Regions from separate parts of the Streptomyces sp. R44 genome, predicted to be linked through region 2. Evidence: predicted binding sites of a transcription regulator. Region 2 holds the regulator's gene; each other region holds the start of a gene.
What was found. Region 2 encodes HrcA, which represses chaperone genes, less so after heat shock. Its sites were predicted from a motif close to TTNGCACTCNGNNNNNCNGAGTGCNAA; they were not measured.
Positions count from the first base shown of each region.

Region 1: groES (co-chaperone GroES) is a predicted target of HrcA. The motif match lies at 5,102-5,128, and genes of this name have one in related genera.
Region 3: groL (chaperonin GroEL) is a predicted target of HrcA. The motif match lies at 1,933-1,959, and genes of this name have one in related genera.

Region 1 covers NZ_CP163444.1:5,163,758-5,170,901, reverse strand. Annotated here, with positions in the region: gene AB5J54_RS24250 (carbohydrate ABC transporter permease) at 1-224, shown strand, start outside; gene AB5J54_RS24245 (carbohydrate ABC transporter permease) at 221-1,072, shown strand; gene AB5J54_RS24240 (hydroxyacid dehydrogenase) at 1,090-2,109, shown strand; gene AB5J54_RS24235 (ester cyclase) at 2,192-2,890, shown strand; gene groL (chaperonin GroEL) at 2,955-4,583, opposite strand; gene groES (co-chaperone GroES) at 4,694-5,002, opposite strand; gene AB5J54_RS24220 (hypothetical protein) at 5,149-5,388, opposite strand; gene AB5J54_RS24215 (polysaccharide deacetylase family protein) at 5,385-6,329, opposite strand; gene AB5J54_RS24210 (SAM-dependent methyltransferase) at 6,429-7,144, shown strand, end outside.
Region 2 covers NZ_CP163444.1:2,936,830-2,943,973, reverse strand. Annotated here, with positions in the region: gene AB5J54_RS13660 (long-chain fatty acid--CoA ligase) at 1-296, shown strand, start outside; gene hemW (radical SAM family heme chaperone HemW) at 335-1,576, shown strand; gene AB5J54_RS13650 (peptidoglycan-binding protein) at 1,700-2,035, opposite strand; gene AB5J54_RS13645 (DUF3097 domain-containing protein) at 2,285-3,088, opposite strand; gene AB5J54_RS13640 (MBL fold metallo-hydrolase) at 3,099-3,827, opposite strand; gene hrcA (heat-inducible transcriptional repressor HrcA) at 3,977-4,996, shown strand; gene dnaJ (molecular chaperone DnaJ) at 4,997-6,133, shown strand; gene AB5J54_RS13625 (nitronate monooxygenase) at 6,310-7,144, shown strand, end outside.
Region 3 covers NZ_CP163444.1:4,761,692-4,768,835, forward strand. Annotated here, with positions in the region: gene thrC (threonine synthase) at 1-897, shown strand, start outside; gene AB5J54_RS22210 (MoaD/ThiS family protein) at 912-1,190, shown strand; gene AB5J54_RS22215 (cold-shock protein) at 1,588-1,791, shown strand; gene groL (chaperonin GroEL) at 2,124-3,752, shown strand; gene AB5J54_RS22225 (SRPBCC domain-containing protein) at 3,865-4,338, shown strand; gene AB5J54_RS22230 (class I SAM-dependent methyltransferase) at 4,340-5,080, opposite strand; gene AB5J54_RS22235 (transporter substrate-binding domain-containing protein) at 5,351-6,076, opposite strand; gene AB5J54_RS22240 (aldo/keto reductase) at 6,088-7,020, opposite strand.

The sequences.
Region 1 (7,144 bases), 2.2 Mb from region 2:
CCGCCGTCACCTCCACCTGGACGCCGAACATGTACGCCTACACCGCGGCCTTCGACCGCAACGACTACGGACTCGCCGCCGCGGCCTCCGTACTCCTCGCCCTGACGGCGGCGCTGCTCTCCTTCGCGGTCACCAGACTCACCGGGCGCCGGAAGGCGGGCACGGCACCGAAGCAGGCCCCGGCGCGCAAGCCCGCCGCGGCGCGGAAGGAGCAGACGGCATGAGCACCCGCACCCCGAGCAGATGGCTCTCGAAGACGGCCGTCAACGGCGCCCTCGTCCTCGCCGTCGTCTACATGCTCTTCCCCCTCGTCTGGCTGCTCACCGCCGCCACCAAGGACGCCGGAGGCCTCCTCGCCGGAGACGCCTTCTCCTTCGAGGGCTTCGACCTCGACGGCAACCTCTCCCGGCTCGCCGCGTACAGCGACGGCCTCTACTTCCACTGGTACGCCAACAGCCTGCTCTACGCCGGAGTCGGCGCCCTCGCCTGCTCCCTCATCAGCGTCGCCGCCGGATACGCCTTCCACGTCTACGACTTCCGGGGCAAGGAGAAGCTCTTCGGCCTCGTCCTCCTGGGCGTGCTCGTCCCCACCACCGCGCTCGCCCTGCCGATGTACCTCCTCGCCAGCGAGGTCGGCATCGTCAACACCTACTGGGCCGTGCTGATCCCCGTCCTCGTCAACCCCTTCGGCGTCTACCTCTCCCGGGTCTTCTGCGCCGGCTACATCCCCGACGAGGCCCTGGAGGCCGCCCGTATCGACGGGGCCGGCGAGATGCGCGTCTTCTGGTCCATCGGCCTGCGCATGGTCATGCCCGGCTTCGTGACCGTCTTCCTCTTCCAGTTCACCGCCGTATGGAACAACTTCTTCCTCCCCCTGGTGATGCTCTCGGACCAGAAGCTCTTCCCGCTGAGCCTCGGCCTGTACGCGTGGAACAGCAACGCCCACGCCGAACCCGACTACTACCCCCTCGTCGTCACCGGATCCCTGCTCGCCGTCGTCCCCCTCGTCGTCGCCTTCGTCTCCCTCCAGCGCCACTGGAAGGCCGGCCTGACGGCCGGCAGCGTCAAGTGAGGAGCACAGGTCCCACGATGCACCCGACCACTGACAACCGCCCGTCCCTCCTCCTCGCCATGGGCCCCGGGGTGGACGACCGCCTGCTCACCGGAGCCCACCGCGCCCGCCTGGCCCGCCTCACGCGGACCGACCCCCACCTGGTCGCCCACGACCTGACGGCCCCGGAGCCACGGGTCGCCGCCGCCCTGGCCGAGGCGGAGATCCTCCTGACCTGCTGGGGAGCGCCCCCGCTGACGACCGAGGTGCTGGCCCGCGCGCCCCGGCTGCGAGCCGTCGTCCACGCGGCGGGCTCGGTCAAACACCACATCACCGAAGCCTGCTGGGAGCGGGGCCTCCGGGTCACCTCGGCCGCCGCGGCCAACGCGCTGCCGGTCGCCGAGTACACCCTCGCCGCGATCCTCCTCGCCGGGAAGCGGGTCCTGCGCTCGGCCCAGCGGTACGCGGAACTCCGCACCGACGACGCCTGGCTCACCGAATCCACCCCGTGGGGCAACTACCGCCGCACGATCGGCATCGTCGGCGCCTCCCGCATCGGCCGCCGCGTCGTCGAACTCCTCCGCCCCTTCGACTTCGAGATCCTCCTGTACGACCCGTACGCGGACGCCCCGCCCCCCGGCGTGGAACTCGTCGGCCTCGACGAGCTGTGCGCCCGCAGCACGATCGTCTCGATCCACGCCCCGCAACTCCCCTCCACCCACGGCATGATCGGCGCGGCGCAGCTGGCGGCGATGCCGGACGGGGTGACCCTGATCAACACGGCCCGGGGCTCCCTCGTCGACGAGACGGCCCTCCTCCCCCACCTGCTCTCGGGCCGCCTCCACGCGATCCTCGACGTGACGGACCCGGAACTCCCCCCGTCGGAATCACCGTTGTGGACCCTCCCCAACGTCCTCCTCACCCCCCACGTCGCCGGCTCCCTCGGCAACGAACTCCACCGCATGGCGGACCAGGCGATCGAGGAGGTGGCCCGGTACGGGCGGGGGGAGCCGTTCGCGGAGGAGGTCCGGGCCTCGGATCTGACGCGCTCGGCGTAGCCGCCCGCCGGGCCCGTGCCGCCAGGGCACTCGGCCGGTACCGACCTAGACTGGAAAGGTCCTACCTGGGTCGGGAGGCGTCATGACTTTCGTGCAGATCATCGACTGCAAGACGAGCCGGGTCGAGGACCTGAACCGGCTCATGGACCGGTGGGTCGAGCAGACCAAGGGCAAGCGGACCGCGACGCACAGCATCGTCGGCAAGGACCGTTCCGATGCCTCGCACGTCGTGGAGATCGTCGAGTTCCCGTCGTACGACGTGGCCATGCAGAATTCGCAGCTCCCCGAGACCGACCGGATCTTCCGGGAGATGGTCGCGCTCTGTGACGAGATGCCGACCTTCACCGATCTGGACGTGGTCCGGGACGAGCAGATGTACAAGGCGGCCTCCCGCCGGGCCTTCGAGCTGATGGGGACCCCGGGGGAGCTGCCGCCGCTCGACGAGGTGTTCGCCGAGGGGTACCACGACCACGATCCGAGCAATCCGACCGACACGGTCGGCATGGACGCGCTGCGGCGCGAGGCCGAGATGTGGCGGGCGGCGTTCGACTTCACCTTCACCGTCGAGGACCAGATCGCCGACGGCGACCGGGTCTGCACCCGCTGGACCTGGAACGGCACCCATGTCGGCGACTTCATGGGCATCCAGCCGACGGGCATGGAGGTGAGCATGACCGGGATGGTCGTCCACCGCTTCCGGGAGGACGGCAAGGCCGTCGAGGGCTGGTGGCAGTACGACATGCTCGGGCTGATGGGGCAGCTCGGCGCCGTGGAGGCGTAGGGAAGCAGTGAGGCCCGGTGCCCCCGCGACGGGGGCACCGGGCCTCAGCTGTCAGCTACGAGCCTCAGTGGGAGTGGCCGTGACCGTGGCCGTGGCCGTGGTCCGCCGGCTCCTCTTCCTTCTTCTCCACCACGAGGGTCTCGGTGGTGAGGAGGAGGGAGGCGATCGAGGCGGCGTTCTCCAGGGCGGAGCGCGTCACCTTCACCGGGTCGATGACGCCGGCCTTGACCAGGTCGCCGTACTCGCCGGTCGCGGCGTTGAAGCCCTGGCCCTTGTCGAGCTCCGCCACCTTCGAGGTGATGACGTAGCCCTCGAGGCCGGCGTTCTCGGCGATCCAGCGCAGCGGCTCGACGGCGGCGCGGCGGACGACCGCGACACCCGTGGCCTCGTCGCCGGACTTGTCGAGGTTGCCCTCCAGGACCTTGACGGCGTGGACCAGAGCGGAGCCACCACCGGAGACGATGCCCTCCTCGACCGCGGCGCGGGTCGCGGAGATGGCGTCCTCCAGACGGTGCTTCTTCTCCTTCAGCTCCACCTCGGTGGCGGCGCCGACCTTGATCACGCACACGCCGCCGGCGAGCTTCGCGAGGCGCTCCTGGAGCTTCTCGCGGTCCCAGTCGGAGTCCGTGGACTCGATCTCGGCCTTGATCTGGCCGACGCGACCGGCGATGTCCTCGGCGTTGCCGCCACCGTCGACGATGGTGGTGGAGTCCTTGGTGATGGTCACGCGGCGGGCGGTGCCCAGCACGTCCAGACCGGCCTGGTCGAGCTTGAGGCCGACCTCCTCGGCGATGACGGTGGCACCGGTGAGGGTGGCCATGTCGCCGAGCATCGCCTTGCGGCGGTCACCGAAGCCGGGGGCCTTGACGGCCACGGCGTTGAAGGTGCCACGGATCTTGTTGACGACGAGGGTGGAGAGGGCCTCGCCCTCGACGTCCTCGGCGATGATCAGGAGCGGCTTGCTGGCGCCGGCCTGGATGACCTTCTCCAGGATGGGCAGCAGGTCCTGGATCGAGGAGATCTTGCCCTGGTTGATCAGGATGTACGGGTCGTCGAGGACGGCCTCCATACGCTCCTGGTCGGTGACCATGTACGGGGACAGGTAGCCCTTGTCGAAGGCCATGCCCTCGGTGAAGTCGAGCTCCAGGCCGAAGGTGTTGGACTCCTCGACGGTGATGACACCGTCCTTGCCGACCTTGTCCATCGCCTCGGCGATGAGCTCGCCGACCTGCTGGTCCTGCGCGGAGAGCGCGGCGACGGCGGCGATGTCGGACTTGTCCTCGATCGGGCGCGCGGTGGCGAGGAGCTCGTCGGAGACGGCCTTGACGGCGGCGTCGATGCCCTTCTTCAGGGCGGCCGGGGAGGCGCCGGCGGCGACGTTGCGCAGACCCTCGCGGACCAGGGCCTGGGCGAGCACGGTGGCGGTGGTGGTGCCGTCACCCGCGATGTCGTTGGTCTTGGTCGCCACCTCCTTCACGAGCTGGGCGCCGAGGTTCTCGTACGGGTCCTCGATCTCGACCTCGCGGGCGATCGTGACACCGTCGTTGGTGATGGTGGGGGCGCCGAACTTCTTGTCGATGACGACGTTGCGGCCCTTGGGACCGATCGTCACCTTCACCGTGTCGGCAAGCTTGTTGACGCCGCGCTCAAGGGCGCGACGGGCGTCCTCGTCGAACTTCAGGATCTTCGCCATGGGAGCGGTTCAGCCCTCTCGGAATGGGGTGGAACGAACTGCGCCCCCGGACGCCCGGTGCGGGGTCAAGGGGCGCAGCTCAAAGCATCTGCTTCAGATACTTCGGCGAATTACTTCTCGACGATCGCGAGCACGTCGCGAGCCGAGAGGACGAGGTACTCCTCGCCGTTGTACTTCACCTCGGTGCCGCCGTACTTGCTGTACAGCACGATGTCGCCGGTCTTGACGTCGAGCGGCAGACGCTCGCCGTTCTCGAAGCGGCCCGGGCCCACGGCCAGGACGACGCCCTCCTGGGGCTTCTCCTTGGCGGTGTCCGGAATGACCAGGCCAGAGGCGGTGGTCTGCTCGGCGTCGAGCGGCTGGACCACGATGCGGTCCTCGAGCGGCTTGATGGCAACCTTGGAGCTGGTGGTCGTCACGATCCGACCTCCCCCTTCGGAGATCTCACGGGGTTAACTGTCTGAGGTGGCGACCAGGTGGATCCGTCGTCGCGGGTGCCGGACCTGCCCGTCGCTGTGTTGGCACTCTCCAATGGGGAGTGCCAGAGCCGAGACTATGACCGCGATTAGCACTCGGTCAAGCGGAGTGCCAATTCATCGCTCCGTGGCGTGACGGGACGGACCCCTCCGGCCCCCTCGCAGGCCTTCACGTCGAATGCCGCCCGTACGGTCTCGGCCGGGGCGGGCCGGGGACTCACCCGTTCCGCCGCCTTCCGGCCGAGCCGCCCGATCGGGTCGACGGAGGGGGCGCAGGCGGGGAGGGCGAGCAGCGCCCCGGTCACGGCGAGGACGGCGACGCGCCTCACACGTAGTCCTCGAGCTTCGCCACCGCGTACCCCTTCGACGTGATCACGTTCATCACGCGGCGGATCATGTCCGGCATGGTGCCCTTCCAGTCCTCCTTGCCCCGGAAGTGGGTGAGCACGATGTCGCCGGGGTGCAGGTCCCGGTCCCACTCGCGCCACTCCATGTGGTCGGGGAAGGCCTCGGCGGCCCAGAGCGGGACCGCCTTGACGCCGCAGGACTTCGCGGCGCGCAGGGTGTCCTCGTTGTAGTTGCCGTACGGCGGGCGGAAGAGCGGGGGCCGCTTGCCGAACTGCTTCTCGATGACGTCCTGCATGCCGCAGATCTCGCGCTTCTGCCCGCTGTACGAGAGTCCGGGGAGGTAGCGGTGGTTGAGGGTGTGGTTGTGCAGGGAGATGCCGGACTCCTGTGACGTCTGCATCTTCTTGAAGTAGCCGTAGTCGTCCTTGACGACGTAGTCGCTGAGGAAGGCGCTGTAAGGGATCCGCAGCTCTTTCATCATCGTGATCAGCCGGGGGTCCTTCTCCGCGCCGTCGTCGATGGTCAGGAAGACGACCTTCTGCTTGGTCGGCACGGTGGTGAAGACGGGCGGCATGTCCTCGCCGTCCGTCTCGAAGCCCTTGCGGGTGGTGATCTTCGGCTTGACGGCGGGCGGGGCGGGCGCGTCGAGCGGGGGTTTGGCGAGGCCCCACTTCTTGGCGGCGAGCACGCGGGCGGCCCGCTGCGCGCGGACCTTCTCGATGTACGCGTCGAGGGCGCCGGCGGCGCCCTGGGCCTTCTGTCCGGCGGCGGGGGCGGGTGCGCCGCGCTCGGGTTCGGCGCTGCCGGCGCAGGCCGTGGCGGTGGAGGCGAGGGCGGCTACGGCGAGCGCCGCCCCGAGCGTCCGACGGGAGCGATGCGCACCTTTTGCCATCATCTGGTCCTTTTGTCGTACGAGCTGCATGGCGCCGCATCCTGTCAGCGCGAGCGCCCCTCCGGGCCACGACACCGCCGTACGGCGCCCACCGTCCCCCGGCCGGCCCACAGTGCTCCAGGGGCCAGAATGGGACGGGTGACCGACCTCGCCTCCTTCGCCGCCCTGCTCAGCCCCGAGGGGCAGACGCTCCTCGCCGCCCTGCGCGACCACGACCCCGCCCAGGAGCTGGCGATCGCCTCCCGGCTGCGCCGCGACCACCCCGCCGAGCTGGTCGGCGCGGCCCTCGGGCAGGCGCGGCTGCGGCAGCGGGCGGTGGCGAAGTTCGGCGCCGAGGACGCGTACCGGATGTACTTCACGCCCCACGGCGTCGAGCAGTCGACCCGCGCCTCGGTGGGTACGTACCGGGCGGCCCGGCTGAAGGCGATGGGCGTCGGCAGTGTCGCCGACCTCTGCTCCGGGATCGGCGGCGACGCGATCGCCCTCGCCCGCGCCGGGATCTCCGTCCTCGCCGTCGACCGGGACCCGCTGACCGCCGAGACCGTCCGGGCCAACGCCGAGGCGCTGGGCCTCGCGGGGCTGATCGAGGTGCGCTGCGCGGACGTGACGGAGATCGACACGAGCCCGTACGACGCGGTCTTCGTCGACCCGGCGCGGCGCGGCGGCCGGGGCAGGATCTTCGACCCCGAGGCGTACTCCCCGCCGCTGTCCTGGGCGATCGAGGCGGCCCGCAAGGCCCCGCGCGCCGCGCTCAAGATCGCGCCGGGCATCCCGCACGAGGCGGTGCCCGAGGAGGCGGAGGCCGAGTGGATCTCGGACGGCGGGGACGTCAAGGAGGCCGTGCT
Region 2 (7,144 bases):
TCGCCCTCGACGAGCCCTCCCTCCTCGGCTGGGCCGCCGAGCACGGGCTGGACGGCAAGTCGTACGCGGAAGTCGTCGCCGCCCCGGAGACCGTCAAGCTCATCCAGGGCTACGTCGACCGCCTCAACGAGGGCCTCCAGCGCTGGCAGACGGTCAAGAAGTTCCGCCTGCTGCCGCGCGACCTCGACATCGAGCACGGCGAGCTCACCCCGTCGCTGAAGCTCAAGCGGCCGGTCGTCGAGCGCGAGTACAAGGACCTCATCGAGGAGATGTACTCGGGCTCGCGGGAGGCCTGAGCAGCGGCGGAGGACCTTCACCCGGGCAGTACGGGACAATGGGGCTCATGCCTTCCGTACTGCCCGATGGTGAGCCCGTTCCCGACGACGGGGCGCTGCCTCCGCGTGCCCTCGAAGGAGCCGGGGAGCGGCCGCTCGGGTTCTATCTGCACGTGCCGTACTGCGCGACGCGCTGCGGCTACTGCGACTTCAACACGTACACGGCGAGTGAGCTGCGCGGTACGGGCGGAGTGCTCGCCTCCCGCGACAACTACGCCGAGCAGGTCGTCGAGGAGATCCGGCTCGCCCGGAAGGTCCTCGGGGACGACCCGCGGCCCGTGCGGACCGTCTTCGTCGGCGGCGGCACGCCGACGCTGCTCGCCGCCGGGGACCTCGTACGGATGCTGGGGGCGATCCGGGACGAGTTCGGGCTCGCGGACGACGCCGAGGTGACGACGGAGGCGAATCCGGACTCCGTGAACCCCGCCTATCTCGCCGAGCTGCGGGAGGGGGGCTTCAACCGGATCTCCTTCGGGATGCAGAGCGCCAAGCAGCACGTGCTGAAGATCCTCGACCGTACGCACACGCCGGGGCGTCCCGAGGCGTGCGTCGGGGAGGCGCGGGCCGCCGGGTTCGAGCACGTCAACCTCGACCTCATCTACGGCACGCCCGGGGAGTCCGACGACGACTGGCGGGCCTCGCTGGACGCGGCGATCGGGGCCGGTCCCGACCATGTGAGCGCCTATGCGCTGATCGTCGAGGAGGGGACGCAGCTCGCCCGGCGCATCCGGCGCGGTGAGGTGCCCATGACCGATGACGACGTGCACGCCGACCGGTATCTGATCGCCGACGCGGCCTTCGAGGCGGCGGGCTTCTCCTGGTACGAGGTGTCCAACTGGGCCACCTCCGAGGCCGGGCGCTGCCTCCACAACGAGCTGTACTGGCGCGGCGCGGACTGGTGGGGCGCGGGGCCCGGCGCCCACTCGCACGTGGGCGGCGTCCGCTGGTGGAACGTGAAGCATCCCGGCGCGTACGCCGCCGCGCTCGCGGCCGGGCGGTCGCCGGGGGCCGGCCGGGAGATCCTCGCGGAGGAGGACCGGCGGGTGGAGCGGATCCTCCTGGAGCTGCGGCTGCGGGAGGGCGTCGAGCTGTCGATCCTCAAGCCGGCGGGGCTCGCGGCGTCGCGGAAGGCGCTGGGGGAGGGGCTGCTCGACCCCTCGTCGTACGAGGCGGGGCGGGCGGTGCTGACGCTGCGGGGGCGGTTGCTGGCGGACGCGGTGGTGCGGGACCTGGTGGACTAGGACCAGGACCAGGACCAAGGCCTGTCCGGCGGATGAGGGCCCGGACGGGCCCCAGGGGGCGAAGGGCGCTTCGCGGAGGTGGGCCCGGCGTGCCCCCGGGGCGGGGGGGCACGCCTGGGGGCGTCAGTGGCTCGGCAGGTACCGGTAGCAGTAGTTCGCCGTCTCCGGGTTGTACTGCCGCAGGGTCTCCAGCATCTTGTCGCCGGTGTTGGGCCCGACGATGCCGTCCGCCTGGGAGTCACCCAGCTTCCAGCGCTGGAAGGCGACCACGCCCCACTGCGTCCGCTCGCCCCAGATGCCGTCCTCGGCCAGGGTGACGGGGTAGGCGTTGGCCCAGTTCACCGCGATCTGGGCGCACTTCACGCCTTCGCCCTGGCTGCCGTACGAGAGGTAGGGGGCGCCCGGGCGGGCACTGGCGGTGCCCGCCAGGCCCGTCACGGCGACAGCGGTGGCGGACACGAGCAGTGCGGCCCTCGTGAATGCGGGGTGGGAGAACACGGATTCCTCCGGATGACGTGACGGTGGCGGCGCGGCGGAAGGACGGCGCCGGTGAGGACTCCGCCACGCTCGCACGGCCCGTCCGCCGTGGCGCGGATCCGGAGTCCCGAGACGCCGGGACACCCCTGTCCCGGGACGACGGTCCTCGTGCGGGTCGTGGGCCGGAGGTCCGGGGAGGCACTCCCCGGAGCCGCGCACCACCGGCCCGCGCTACGGCGCCGTCACGAAGTCGATCAGTTCCTCGACGCGGCCCAGGAGCTCCGGTTCCAGGTCCTTGTAGGACGTCACGCGCTTGAGGATCGCCTGCCAGACCGCGCCCGTGTTGTCCGAGGGCCAGCCGAGGGCGCGGCAGACGCCCGTCTTCCAGTCCTGGCCCCTGGGGACCGCCGGCCAGGCCGGGATGCCCAGGGAGGACGGTTTCACGGCCTCCCAGACGTCGATGTACGGGTGGCCGACGACCAGGACGTCCGGGGACGTCACCCGGGCGGCGATCCGCGACTCCTTCGAGCCCGGCACCAGGTGGTCCACCAGGACGCCGAGCCGGGCGTCCGGCCCCGGTCCGAACTCCGCGACGATCGCGGGGAGGTCGTCGACGCCCTCCAGGTACTCCACGACCACGCCCTCGATCCGCAGGTCGTCGCCCCAGACCCGCTCGACGAGCTCCGCGTCGTGCCGGCCCTCGACGTAGATCCGGCCCGCCCGCGCCACGCGCGCGCGTGCGCCCGGCACGGCGACCGAGCCGGAGGCCGTACGGGTGGGGCGGGACGGGCCCGACACCGGGCGGACCAGGGTCACGACCCTGCCCTCCAGGAGGAAGCCGCGCGGCTCCAGCGGGAAGACCCGGTGCTTTCCGAAGCGGTCCTCCAGGGTCACCGTGCCCGCCTCGCAGCGGATCACCGCCCCGCAGAAGCCCGTGGTGACCTCCTCCACGACCAGATCGGGGTCCGCCGGGACCTCCGGGACGGGCGCCGACTTCTTCCAAGGCGGTGTCAGATCCGGGTTGTAGCTGCGCATTCGGGCGACGCTACGACACCTCGAAGCGGCGTGCCAGTTCATCGCGCTGTGCCCGCACGAACGTGGCGTCCACCACCGCGCCGTGCCCCGGTACGTACGCCGCCTCCTCGCCGCCCAGCGCGAGCAGCCGGTCCAGGGCGTCCGGCCAGCGGGACGGGATCGCGTCCGGGCCCGCCTGCGGCTCGCCCGACTCCTCCACCAGGTCGCCGCAGAAGACGACCTCCCGCGTGCCCGGGACGCAGAGCGCCAGGTCGTGGCCCGTGTGGCCCGGGCCCACGTTCGCCAGGAGGACCTGGCGGTCGCCCAGGTCGAGCGTCCATTCGCCCGAGACCAGGTGCCGCGGCGCCACCAGGACGTCCGTCGCCTCCGTCGCCACCCGCGGATCGACCCCTTGCCGTACCGCGTCCCCGTACAGCTCCTCCCGGGCCCGCGCCCCGCTCAGGAGGTCGTCCGAGCCCACCGCGCCGAAGACCTCCGCGCCCGCGAAGACCGCAGTGCCGAGGATGTGGTCGAAGTGGGGGTGGCTGAGTGCGATGTGTGTCACCTTCCGGCCGCCCGTGAGTTCCGCCACCTGGGTCCGCAGCTCCGCGCCCTCCGCCAGCGAGGACCCCGTGTCGTACAGCAGCACCCCCTGCGAGCCCAGGACCAGCCCCACCGTGGCGTCCCAGCCGGGCAGCCGTCGCCGGCCCACCCCGTCCGCGAGCCGCTCCCATCCGTACGCTTCCCAATCCACGTCCATGGGGCGACGCTAACCGGTGCGGGCGCCGCCTCCTTGCCAGGAGCGATGCCCGCCGCCGTACACTGGCCGGGGGATCGCTGGCACTCGGACAGGGCGAGTGCCAAAAGCGGAGCAACCGGAACGACGACGACAGCTGGAGGTGCGCCACGATGCTCAGCGAACGCAGACTCGAGGTCCTGCGCGCCATCGTCCAGGACTACGTCGGGACGGAGGAGCCCGTGGGCTCCAAGGCGCTCACCGAGCGCCACAAGCTCGGCGTGTCGCCCGCCACCGTGCGCAACGACATGGCCGTGCTGGAGGAGGAGGGCTACATCGCCCAGCCTCACACCAGCGCCGGGCGCATTCCCACCGACAAGGGCTACCGGCTCTTCGTCGACCGGCTCGCCGGCGTCAAGCCGCTGTCGACGCCCGAGCGGCGGGCCATCCACAACTTCCTCGACGGCGCGGTCGACCTCGACGACGTCGTGGGCCGTACGGTACGACTGCTCGCCCAGCTGACCCGCCAGGTCGCCGTCGTCCAGTACCCCTCGCTGACCCGCTCGACCGTCCGGCACGTGGAGCTGCTCTCGCTGGCCCCCGCCCGCCTGATGCTCGTCCTCATCACCGACACCGGCCGGGTGGAGCAGCGCGTCGTCGACTGCCCCGCACCCTTCGGCGAGACCTCCCTCGCCGATCTCCGGGCCCGGCTCAACAGCCGGGTCGTCGGCCGCCGGTTCGCCGACGTGCCGCAGCTGGTGCAGGACCTCCCCGAGTCCTTCGAGGAGGCCGAGGACCGCGCCACGGTCTCGACCGTGCTCGCGACCCTCCTCGAAACGCTCGTCGAGGAGCACGAGGAGCGGCTGATGATCGGCGGCACCGCCAATCTCACCCGCTTCGGACACGACTTCCCCCTGATGATCAGGCCCGTCCTGGAAGCTCTGGAGGAGCAGGTCGTGCTCCTCAAGCTGCTCGGCGAGGCCAAGGAATCGGGCATGACCGTACGCATCGGGCACGAGAACGCCCACGAGGGGCTGAGCTCCACGTCCGTCGTCTCGGTCGGCTACGGTTCGGGCGGCGAGGCAGTCGCCAAACTCGGCGTGGTCGGACCGACCCGCATGGACTACCCCGGAACGATGGGAGCGGTACGCGCAGTGGCACGTTACGTCGGACAGATCCTGGCGGAGTCGTAAGTGGCCACGGACTACTACGCCGTACTCGGCGTGCGCCGCGACGCGTCCCAGGACGAGATCAAGAAGGCGTTCCGGAGGCTCGCGCGCGAGCTGCACCCGGACGTCAATCCCGATCCGAAGACGCAGGAACGCTTCAAGGAGATCAACGCCGCCTACGAGGTCCTCTCGGACCCGCAGAAGAAGCAGGTCTACGACCTCGGCGGCGACCCGCTCTCGGCCTCCGGCGGAGGCGGTGCGGGCGGCTTCGGTGCCGGCGGCTTCGGCAACTTCTCCGACATCATGGACGCCTTCTTCGGCACGGCCTCGCAGCGCGGCCCGCGCTCGCGCACCCGCCGCGGCCAGGACGCCATGATCCGTCTGGAGATCGACCTCAACGAGGCGGCCTTCGGCACGACGAAGGACATCCAGGTCGACACGGCGGTCGTCTGCACCACCTGTTCGGGTGAGGGCGCCGCGCCCGGCACCTCCGCGCAGACCTGTGACATGTGCCGCGGTCGCGGCGAGGTCTCCCAGGTCACCCGGTCGTTCCTCGGCCAGGTCATGACCTCCCGCCCCTGCCCGCAGTGCCAGGGCTTCGGCACCGTCGTCCCGACCCCGTGCCCCGAGTGCGCCGGTGACGGCCGCGTGCGGTCGCGCCGTACGCTCACGGTCAAGATCCCGGCCGGTGTCGACAACGGCACCCGCATCCAGCTCGCGGGCGAGGGCGAGGTCGGCCCCGGCGGCGGCCCCGCCGGCGACCTGTACGTCGAGATCCACGAGACCCCGCACGAGGTCTTCCAGCGGCGCGGCGACGACCTGCACTGCACGGTCACCATCCCGATGACGGCGGGCGCGCTCGGCACGAAGGTGCCGCTGCAGACCCTCGACGGCGTCGAGGAGATCGACATCCGCCCGGGCACCCAGTCCGGCCAGTCGATCCCGCTGCACGGGCGCGGCGTCACGCACCTGCGGGGCAACGGCCGGGGCGACCTGATCGTGCACGTCGAGGTGACGACCCCGAGCAAGCTCGACGCCGAGCAGGAGCGCCTGCTGCGCGAACTGGCCAAGCTGCGCGGCGAGGAGCGGCCCACGGGGCAGTTCCAGCCGGGGCAGCAGGGCTTGTTCTCGCGGCTCAAGGACGCGTTCAACGGGCGGTAGGCGCTCGGCTGGGGGTCCGGGGGTCGTCCCCCCGGGTCAGCACAGTCAGCCGGGGCAGCAGGGCTTGTTCTCGCGGCTCAAGGACGCGTTCAACGGGCGCTGAGTCCGGACGAGGGGCGGCACTCCGGTGCCGCCCCCTTTGTCGTGTCTCGCCCCGCGCATGACACGATGCCCATATGTCCACCACCGCACTGAACGATCTCTCTCGGTTTCCGATCGTGCAGGCCCCCATGGCGGGTGGCGCCTCCTGTCCCGAGCTCGTCGGAGCCGTCTGCGAGGCCGGGGCGCTCGGGTTCCTCGCCGCCGGGTACAAGACGGCCGGCGGCCTGTACCAGGAGATCAAACAGGTCCGCGGGCTGACCGCACGCCCCTTCGGTGTCAACCTCTTCATGCCGCAGGACGGCCGGCCCGCCGACCCCGCCGCCGTCGAGGTCTACCGCCACCAGCTGGCCGGCGAGGCCACCTGGTACGACACCCCGCTCGGCGAGACCGACGACTCCCGCGACGACGCGTACGACGCCAAGCTGGCCATCCTCCTGGAGGACCCGGTCCCCGTCGTCTCCTTCACCTTCGGCTGTCCCGCCCGCGAGACGTTCCACGCCTTCGATCGCGTCGGTACGTACACGATCGTCACCGTCACCTCCGCCGACGAGGCCCTCGCCGCGCAGCGCGCCGGCGCGGACGCCGTCTGCGTCCAGGGCGTCGAGGCCGGCGGACACCAGGGCACGTACCGCGACGACCCGGCCGACGAAGACGCCTCCGGCACCGGGCTCCTCACCCTCGTCACCCAGGTCCGCGAGGCCGTCGCGCTGCCGATCGTCGCCGCCGGGGGCATCATGCGCGGCGCGCAGATCGCCGCCGCCCTCGCCGCCGGCGCGGACGCGGCCCAGCTCGGCACCGCCTTCCTCCGCTGCCCCGAGTCGGGCGCCCACCCCCTGCACAAGCAGGCCCTGACGGACCCGCTGTTCACCCGGACCGCCCTCACCCGGGCCTTCTCCGGGCGCCCGGCGC
Region 3 (7,144 bases), 1.8 Mb from region 2:
GCCCAGGCCCTCGAAGCCGCCCGCGCCTTCGGCTTCACCACCCTCTCCTGCTCCTCCACCGGCAACCTGGCCGGCGCCGTCGGCGCCGCCGCCGCCCGCGCCGGCTTCCGCTCCTGCGTGTTCATCCCGCACGACCTGGAGCAGGGCAAGGTCGTCATGGCCGGTGTCTACGGCGGTGACCTCGTCGCCATCGAGGGCAACTACGACGACGTCAACCGCTTCTGCTCGGAGCTCATCGGCGACCCGCTCGGCGAGGGCTGGGGCTTCGTGAACGTCAACCTCCGCCCGTACTACGGCGAGGGCTCCAAGACGCTCGCGTACGAGATCTGCGAGCAGCTCGGCTGGGTCATCCCCGACCAGCTCGTCATCCCGATCGCCTCCGGCTCCCAGCTCACCAAGATCGACAAGGGTCTGCAGGAGCTCATCAAGCTGGGCCTCGTCGAGGACAAGCCGTACAAGATCTTCGGTGCCCAGGCCGAGGGCTGCTCCCCGGTGTCGGCGGCCTTCAAGGCCGGCCACGACGTCGTACGGCCCCAGAAGCCGAACACCATCGCCAAGTCCCTCGCCATCGGCAACCCGGCCGACGGCCCGTACGTCCTCGACATCGCCCGCCGGACCGGCGGCGCCGTGGAGGACGTCAACGACGAGCAGGTCGTCGAGGCCATCAAGCTCCTCGCGCAGACCGAGGGCGTCTTCGCCGAGACCGCGGGCGGCGTGACCGTCGGCGTCACGAAGAAGCTCGTCGAGGCCGGGCTCATCGACCCGAACCTCACCACCGTCGTCCTCAACACCGGCGACGGACTCAAGACCCTGGACGCGGTGGCCGACACCTCTCAGGCGACCGCCACCATCCGCCCGAGCCTGGACGCGTTCCGCGACGCCGGCCTGGCGCTCTGAAAGGTAACGAAGACATGGCCGTGAACGTCCGCATCCCCACCATCCTCCGCACCTACACGGGTGGTCAGTCCGAGGTCCAGGCCGAGGGCGCGACCCTCGCCGAGGTCATCGCGGACCTGGAGAAGAACCACACCGGCATCGCCGCCCGCGTCCTGGACGACCAGGGCAAGCTGCGCCGCTTCGTCAACGTCTACGTCAACGACGACGACGTGCGCTTCGAGCAGGGTCTGGAGACGGCCACCCCGGCCGGCGCGGGCGTCTCGATCATTCCGGCCGTCGCCGGCGGGTGCTGAGACCCGTAAAGCGCTACCAGTCAGTACCAATTGCCCCTTCCGCGCGATAAGCGGAAGGGGCAATTCTGCATGGTTGAGCGCGGTAGAGTTGGGGAAGTCCCCTCCGCTGCTCATGCCGGACGCATATGAGAATGCGTCCCCGCACGACAAGAAGCAGCCAAAGTGCCTGCGCGTTGTGTACGTTCTGCGCGCTTTGCCGGGCCCGACTTGCCCCGTAATTCCGGGGAATCTCCCCAATTCCCCTTTCCGGGGCGCCCAGAATTCTCGGTCGAATGACCTGTTGCAGAGGGCAGTTGGGCAGATACATTCAGCGGCGGTCGACGCGTTCCGGCGCAGGGTCTGACCCGGGTCCGCGAGGTGCGGTCCCGCGCAAGGGCCAGTAATAGGGGAGTTAGGCATGGCTCAGGGCACCGTCAAGTGGTTCAACGCGGAGAAGGGCTACGGCTTCATCGCGGTAGACGGTGGTGCGGATGTTTTCGTCCACTACAGCGCGATCCAGATGGATGGCTACCGCAGCCTCGAAGAGGGCCAGCGGGTCGAGTTCGAGATCTCGCAGGGCCAGAAGGGTCCGCAGGCGGACATGGTCAAGCTCGCCGTCTGAGCGCGGCGCGATCGGCCACCGACGCAACGCCGTCGAGGGGTCCGCATCCCTGAGGGGATGCGGACCCCTCGCGCGTTCCCGCCCCGCCCCCGCCCCGCCCCCGTACGCCCCCTTGATCGGCCTCCCGAAACGCGAGAGTCGCTTGCACTCTCCTAGGGCGAGTGCTAATCATTGGCGTTAGCACTCGGAAGGTGAGAGTGCTTACGAGGATCGGGCAGACGAGGTCCGCGGCCAGGTGGGGCAAGGAACCATCGGGCACGCAGGCCGTCCGTCGCGGGCGTCGGCGCGGTCCTGGAGCGTTATCCACCCCATGTCCGGGAGGACCACTTCACATGGCCAAGATCATCGCGTTCGACGAGGAGGCCCGGCGCGGTCTCGAGCGCGGCATGAACCAGCTCGCTGACGCCGTCAAGGTCACCCTCGGCCCCAAGGGCCGCAACGTCGTCCTCGAGAAGAAGTGGGGCGCCCCCACGATCACCAACGATGGTGTCTCCATCGCCAAGGAGATCGAGCTCGAGGACCCGTACGAGAAGATCGGCGCCGAGCTGGTCAAGGAAGTCGCCAAGAAGACGGACGACGTCGCCGGCGACGGTACGACCACCGCCACCGTCCTCGCCCAGGCGCTCGTCCGCGAGGGCCTCCGCAACGTGGCCGCCGGTGCCAACCCGATGGCCCTCAAGCGCGGCATCGAGAAGGCCGTCGAGGCCGTCTCCGGCGCCCTGCTCGAGCAGGCGAAGGATGTCGAGACCAAGGAGCAGATCGCTTCCACGGCCTCCATCTCCGCCGCCGACACCCAGATCGGCGAGCTCATCGCCGAGGCGATGGACAAGGTCGGCAAGGAAGGCGTCATCACCGTCGAGGAGTCCCAGACCTTCGGTCTGGAGCTGGAGCTCACCGAGGGTATGCGCTTCGACAAGGGCTACATCTCGGCGTACTTCGCCACCGACATGGAGCGCATGGAGGCGTCGCTCGACGACCCCTACCTCCTGATCGTCAACTCCAAGATCTCCTCCGTGAAGGACCTCCTTCCGCTCCTGGAGAAGGTCATGCAGTCGGGCAAGCCGCTGCTGATCATCGCCGAGGACGTCGAGGGCGAGGCCCTGTCGACCCTGGTCGTCAACAAGATCCGCGGCACCTTCAAGTCCGTCGCCGTCAAGGCCCCGGGCTTCGGCGACCGCCGCAAGGCCATGCTGAACGACATCGCCATCCTCACGGGCGGCACGGTCATCTCCGAGGAGGTCGGCCTCAAGCTCGAGAACGCGGGCCTGGACCTGCTCGGCCGCGCCCGCAAGGTCGTCATCACCAAGGACGAGACCACCATCGTCGACGGTGCCGGTGACAGCGAGCAGGTCGCGGGTCGCGTGAACCAGATCCGCGCCGAGATCGAGAACTCCGACTCGGACTACGACCGCGAGAAGCTCCAGGAGCGCCTCGCGAAGCTGGCCGGCGGCGTGGCCGTCATCAAGGCCGGTGCCGCGACCGAGGTCGAGCTCAAGGAGCGCAAGCACCGCATCGAGGACGCCGTTCGCAACGCGAAGGCGGCCGTCGAGGAGGGCATCGTCGCCGGCGGTGGCGTGGCCCTGCTCCAGGCGTCGAACGTCTTCGAGAAGCTCGAGGCGGACCTGTCGGGCGACGAGGCCACCGGTGCCAACATCGTCAAGCTGGCCCTTGAGGCCCCGCTGAAGCAGATCGCGGTCAACGCCGGCCTCGAGGGCGGCGTCGTGGCGGAGAAGGTCCGCAACCTGCCCGTCGGCCACGGCCTGAACGCCGCGACCAACGAGTACGTCGACCTCATCGCCGAGGGCATCATCGACCCGGCGAAGGTCACGCGCTCCGCGCTGCAGAACGCCGCGTCGATCGCCGCGCTGTTCCTCACCACCGAGGCCGTCATCGCCGACAAGCCGGAGAAGGCCGCCGCGCCGGCCGGCGGCGGCATGCCGGGCGGTGACATGGACTTCTGAGCCCCGGCTCGGTAGTTCATCGCTGAACGCGAACGAGGGCGGCACCCCCACCAGGGGGTGCCGCCCTCGGGCGTTCGGCGGATGCTGGAAGGGTACGGAAGGGGTCGTCGCCATGGTCACCCTCCTCACCACACCGGCCGACCGCGAACTGGTCATCACGCGGACCTTCGACGCCCCGCCGGCCCGCGTCTGGGAGGCCTGGACGCGGCCCGAGCACGTACGGGAGTGGTACGGGGCGGCCGGGCTGACCACCTCCGTGGTCGACATCGACCTGCGGACGGGCGGCGCGTGGCGCTGGGGCCAGAGCGGGCCCGACGGCCAGGAGATCGTCTTCTCCGGCACGTACGAGGACGTCCTCCCGGTGGAGCGGCTCGACTACACGGAGGTGTTCGAGCAGATGCCCGACGCCGAGCCGGTCCACGTGGCGCTCACCTTCGACGCGACCCCCGACGGTGGCACGGCCCTGACCAGCACGTCCTTCTGGCCGTCCAACGAGATCAGGGACCAGGCGCTGGCGGCGGGCATGGAGGCGGGGGTGCGGGAGCAGTACGACAGGCTGGCCGCCCATCTGGAGGGGATGCGGTGAGTCAGGGCCGGCGGAAGAGGCCGGTCCAGAGGAAGGACTCGCCGAAGGCCGGGGAGTCGGCGGGCAGGGAGCGCATGCGGCGGAGCTCCACCTCCGTCAGGTCGGCGAAGACCGCGCGGAGGGAGTCGTCCGTATAGGCGAGCCCGCCGTGCAGCCGGCCCTCCCGGTAGAAGTCGGCGTCCGGGAGCTCGGAGCCCATGCCGCCCTCGCCGGCCGCGAACGCGGTGAGCGCGAAGTGCCCGCCGGGCGCGAGGGCGCGGTGGAGCAGGGCGAGGTAGCTGACGCGGCGGTGCGGGGGCAGGTGGTGGAAGCAGCCGGAGTCGTAGACGAGGTCGTACGGTCCGTCGAGGGCGGCGGTGAAGGCGTCCCCGCACACGAAGCGGACGCCCTCGGCGCCCGTGTCCCCGGCCCGCTCCTCCGCCCAGGCGACGGCGGTGGGCGAGAGGTCGACGGCGGTCACGTCGAAGCCGGCGGAGGCGAGGTACAGGGCGTTCCGGCCGGGCCCGCAGCCGAGGTCGAGGACCCGGCCGCCGGCCGGGAGCAGGCCCTGCTCGACGTACGACACCAGGTTCTCGTCGGGCTTGGCGACGAAGAACGGCACGGGCTTGTCCCGGTCCGCGTAGAACCCGTCCCACCATGCGGCGCCCCCCTCCGTCCAGCGGTCGGCTTCGGGTCGGAACAGGCCGTCGAGCAGGGTGAGGACGTCGTCGACGGTGCGGATGGTGCGGGCGGTCTCGTTCATGTGGATCTCCCCTCCGAGTGCCCTGATTCTATGGGGAGTTGAGATGAAAGCCCAGGTCAGGGGCTGTTTGTGGACCCTCCGAGCGGGGCGTGTGCGGGCGTCTGGGCGGGGGGTGGGGCGGGGGCCCCGCGGGGGCCCCGCGAAGGGCTTGGCGGGTGCCTCCGGGCCCGGGAGAGGGCTGTTCCCGGGAGTCGCCGGGAGGGTTTCTCCGCCGTGTTCCGGAAGGGAATGGAACGGGTTCAAAACCGGCTGCCGGTGGGCGTCGGGCGGTCAGGCCGGCGGGGCCAGCAGGGCGGTGTCCTGGCCCGAGCGCCGGAGTGACTCCGCGACGAAACCGTTCGCCTTCAGCTCCTCGACCGTGTCGCGGAGGAAGGCGACGGTCTCGGGCCGGCGGCCGACCGTCGTGCCGACGGCCTGCCGGATCTCCATGAACCGGCCCTCGATCAGGCGCACGTCCGGATGCGCGGCGGCGTACGCGGTGAGCGGCTGCCGGATCCCCGCGCCCACCTCCAGGCCCTCGGCCCGGAACACGTCGACGCCCTCGTCGCCGCGCACCACGGTCGCGTGGGCGAGACTCCGCGACAGGAACAGGTCGTACGCGGACCCCTTCTTGACCCCGATCCGCACACCCGGCGCGTCCACCTCCTCGACGGTGCTCAGCGCCGAACCGCGCGGCACGGCGTACACGCCCTCGATGACGACGTACGGCGCGGTGAACGCGACCTCCGTCTCCCGCGCCGGGTCCACGGCGAGGAAGCAGAGGTCGGCCCGGCCGTCCGCCATCGCGTCGAAGGACTTCCGCGCCGCGTCGAAGCAGAGCAGCTCCACGGGCAGTCCGAGCCGCGCCCCGATCTCCCGCGCCAGGTCCACCGTGATCCCGCCCGGCGCCTCGGGCGTGCCCTGCGCGAGCACCGGATTCCCGAGGTTGACGGAGGCCCGGAGGACCCCGGCGGGGGCGAGGTCGGCGGCGACGGCGGGGCGGGGTGTGGTGGTCATGGGGGTGGAGTCTAGGCCTCGGCGTCCCGGTGGACGCGGTCGAGGAGCTCCCGCTCGTCCTGCGTGAGACGGAGGCCGCCGGCGGCGATGTTGGCGGTCAGGTGGGCGGGGTTGCCGGTGCCGGGGATGGCCAGGAGGTGGGGGCCCTGGTGGAGGGTCCAGGCGATGCGGACCTGGGCGGGGGTGGCGTCGTGGGCCGCCGCCACGGCGAGGACCTCCTCGCGCTCCGGGGCGGTCGCCCCGCTCTCGCGTCCGGCGGCGGCGATCGCGTAGAACGGGACGAAGGCGATGCCCTGTTCGCCGCAGTGGCGGACGAACGCGTCGTACTCGGGACGGACCCCGATCCCGTACATGTTCTGCACGCAGACGACGGGGGCGATCTCCTGCGCCTCGGCGAGGTGCGCGGGGGTGATGTTGGAGAGGCCGAGGTGGCGGATGAGGCCCGCCTCGCGGAGCTCGGCGAGGGCGCCGAAGCGCTCCGCGACCGAATCCTCGCCCAGGACGCGGAGGTTGACGACGTCGAGGTGGTCGCGGCCGAGCTGCCGCAGGTTCTCCTCGACCTGCGCACGCAGCGCGGCGGGGGTACGGGCGTGCTCGCTCCAGGCGCCGGAGGCGTCACGGGCCGGGCCGACCTTGGTGGTGATGACCAGGTCGTCGGGGTAGGGGCCGCCGAGGGCGGTGTTGATCAGCTCGTTCGCGGAGCGGAGCGGCGAGAAGTAGAAGGCGGCGGTGTCGATGTGGTTCACGCCGAGCTCGACGGCCTTGCGCAGGACGGCGATCGCGCGGTCACGGTCCATCGGTACGGCGTTCGCCACGAGCGCCTCGCCGTGCTGGGGCAGCCGCATGGCGCCGAAGCCGACGCGGTGGACGGTGAGGTCGCCGCCGAGGGTCCAGGTGCCGGAGGCGGAGGCGTGCGGGGTGGCCGTGGGGTTCGTGGTGGTCATGGCGGGGATGATCTCCCGGGGGGCGGGGCGGCGCCAGTGGATTGCCGGGTGGCCGTCAGGTCCCGTACGGCTCGTGCGCGCTCATGTCGCGAGGCAACCAGGAGCGTCCAGGCGGGGGTTGGCC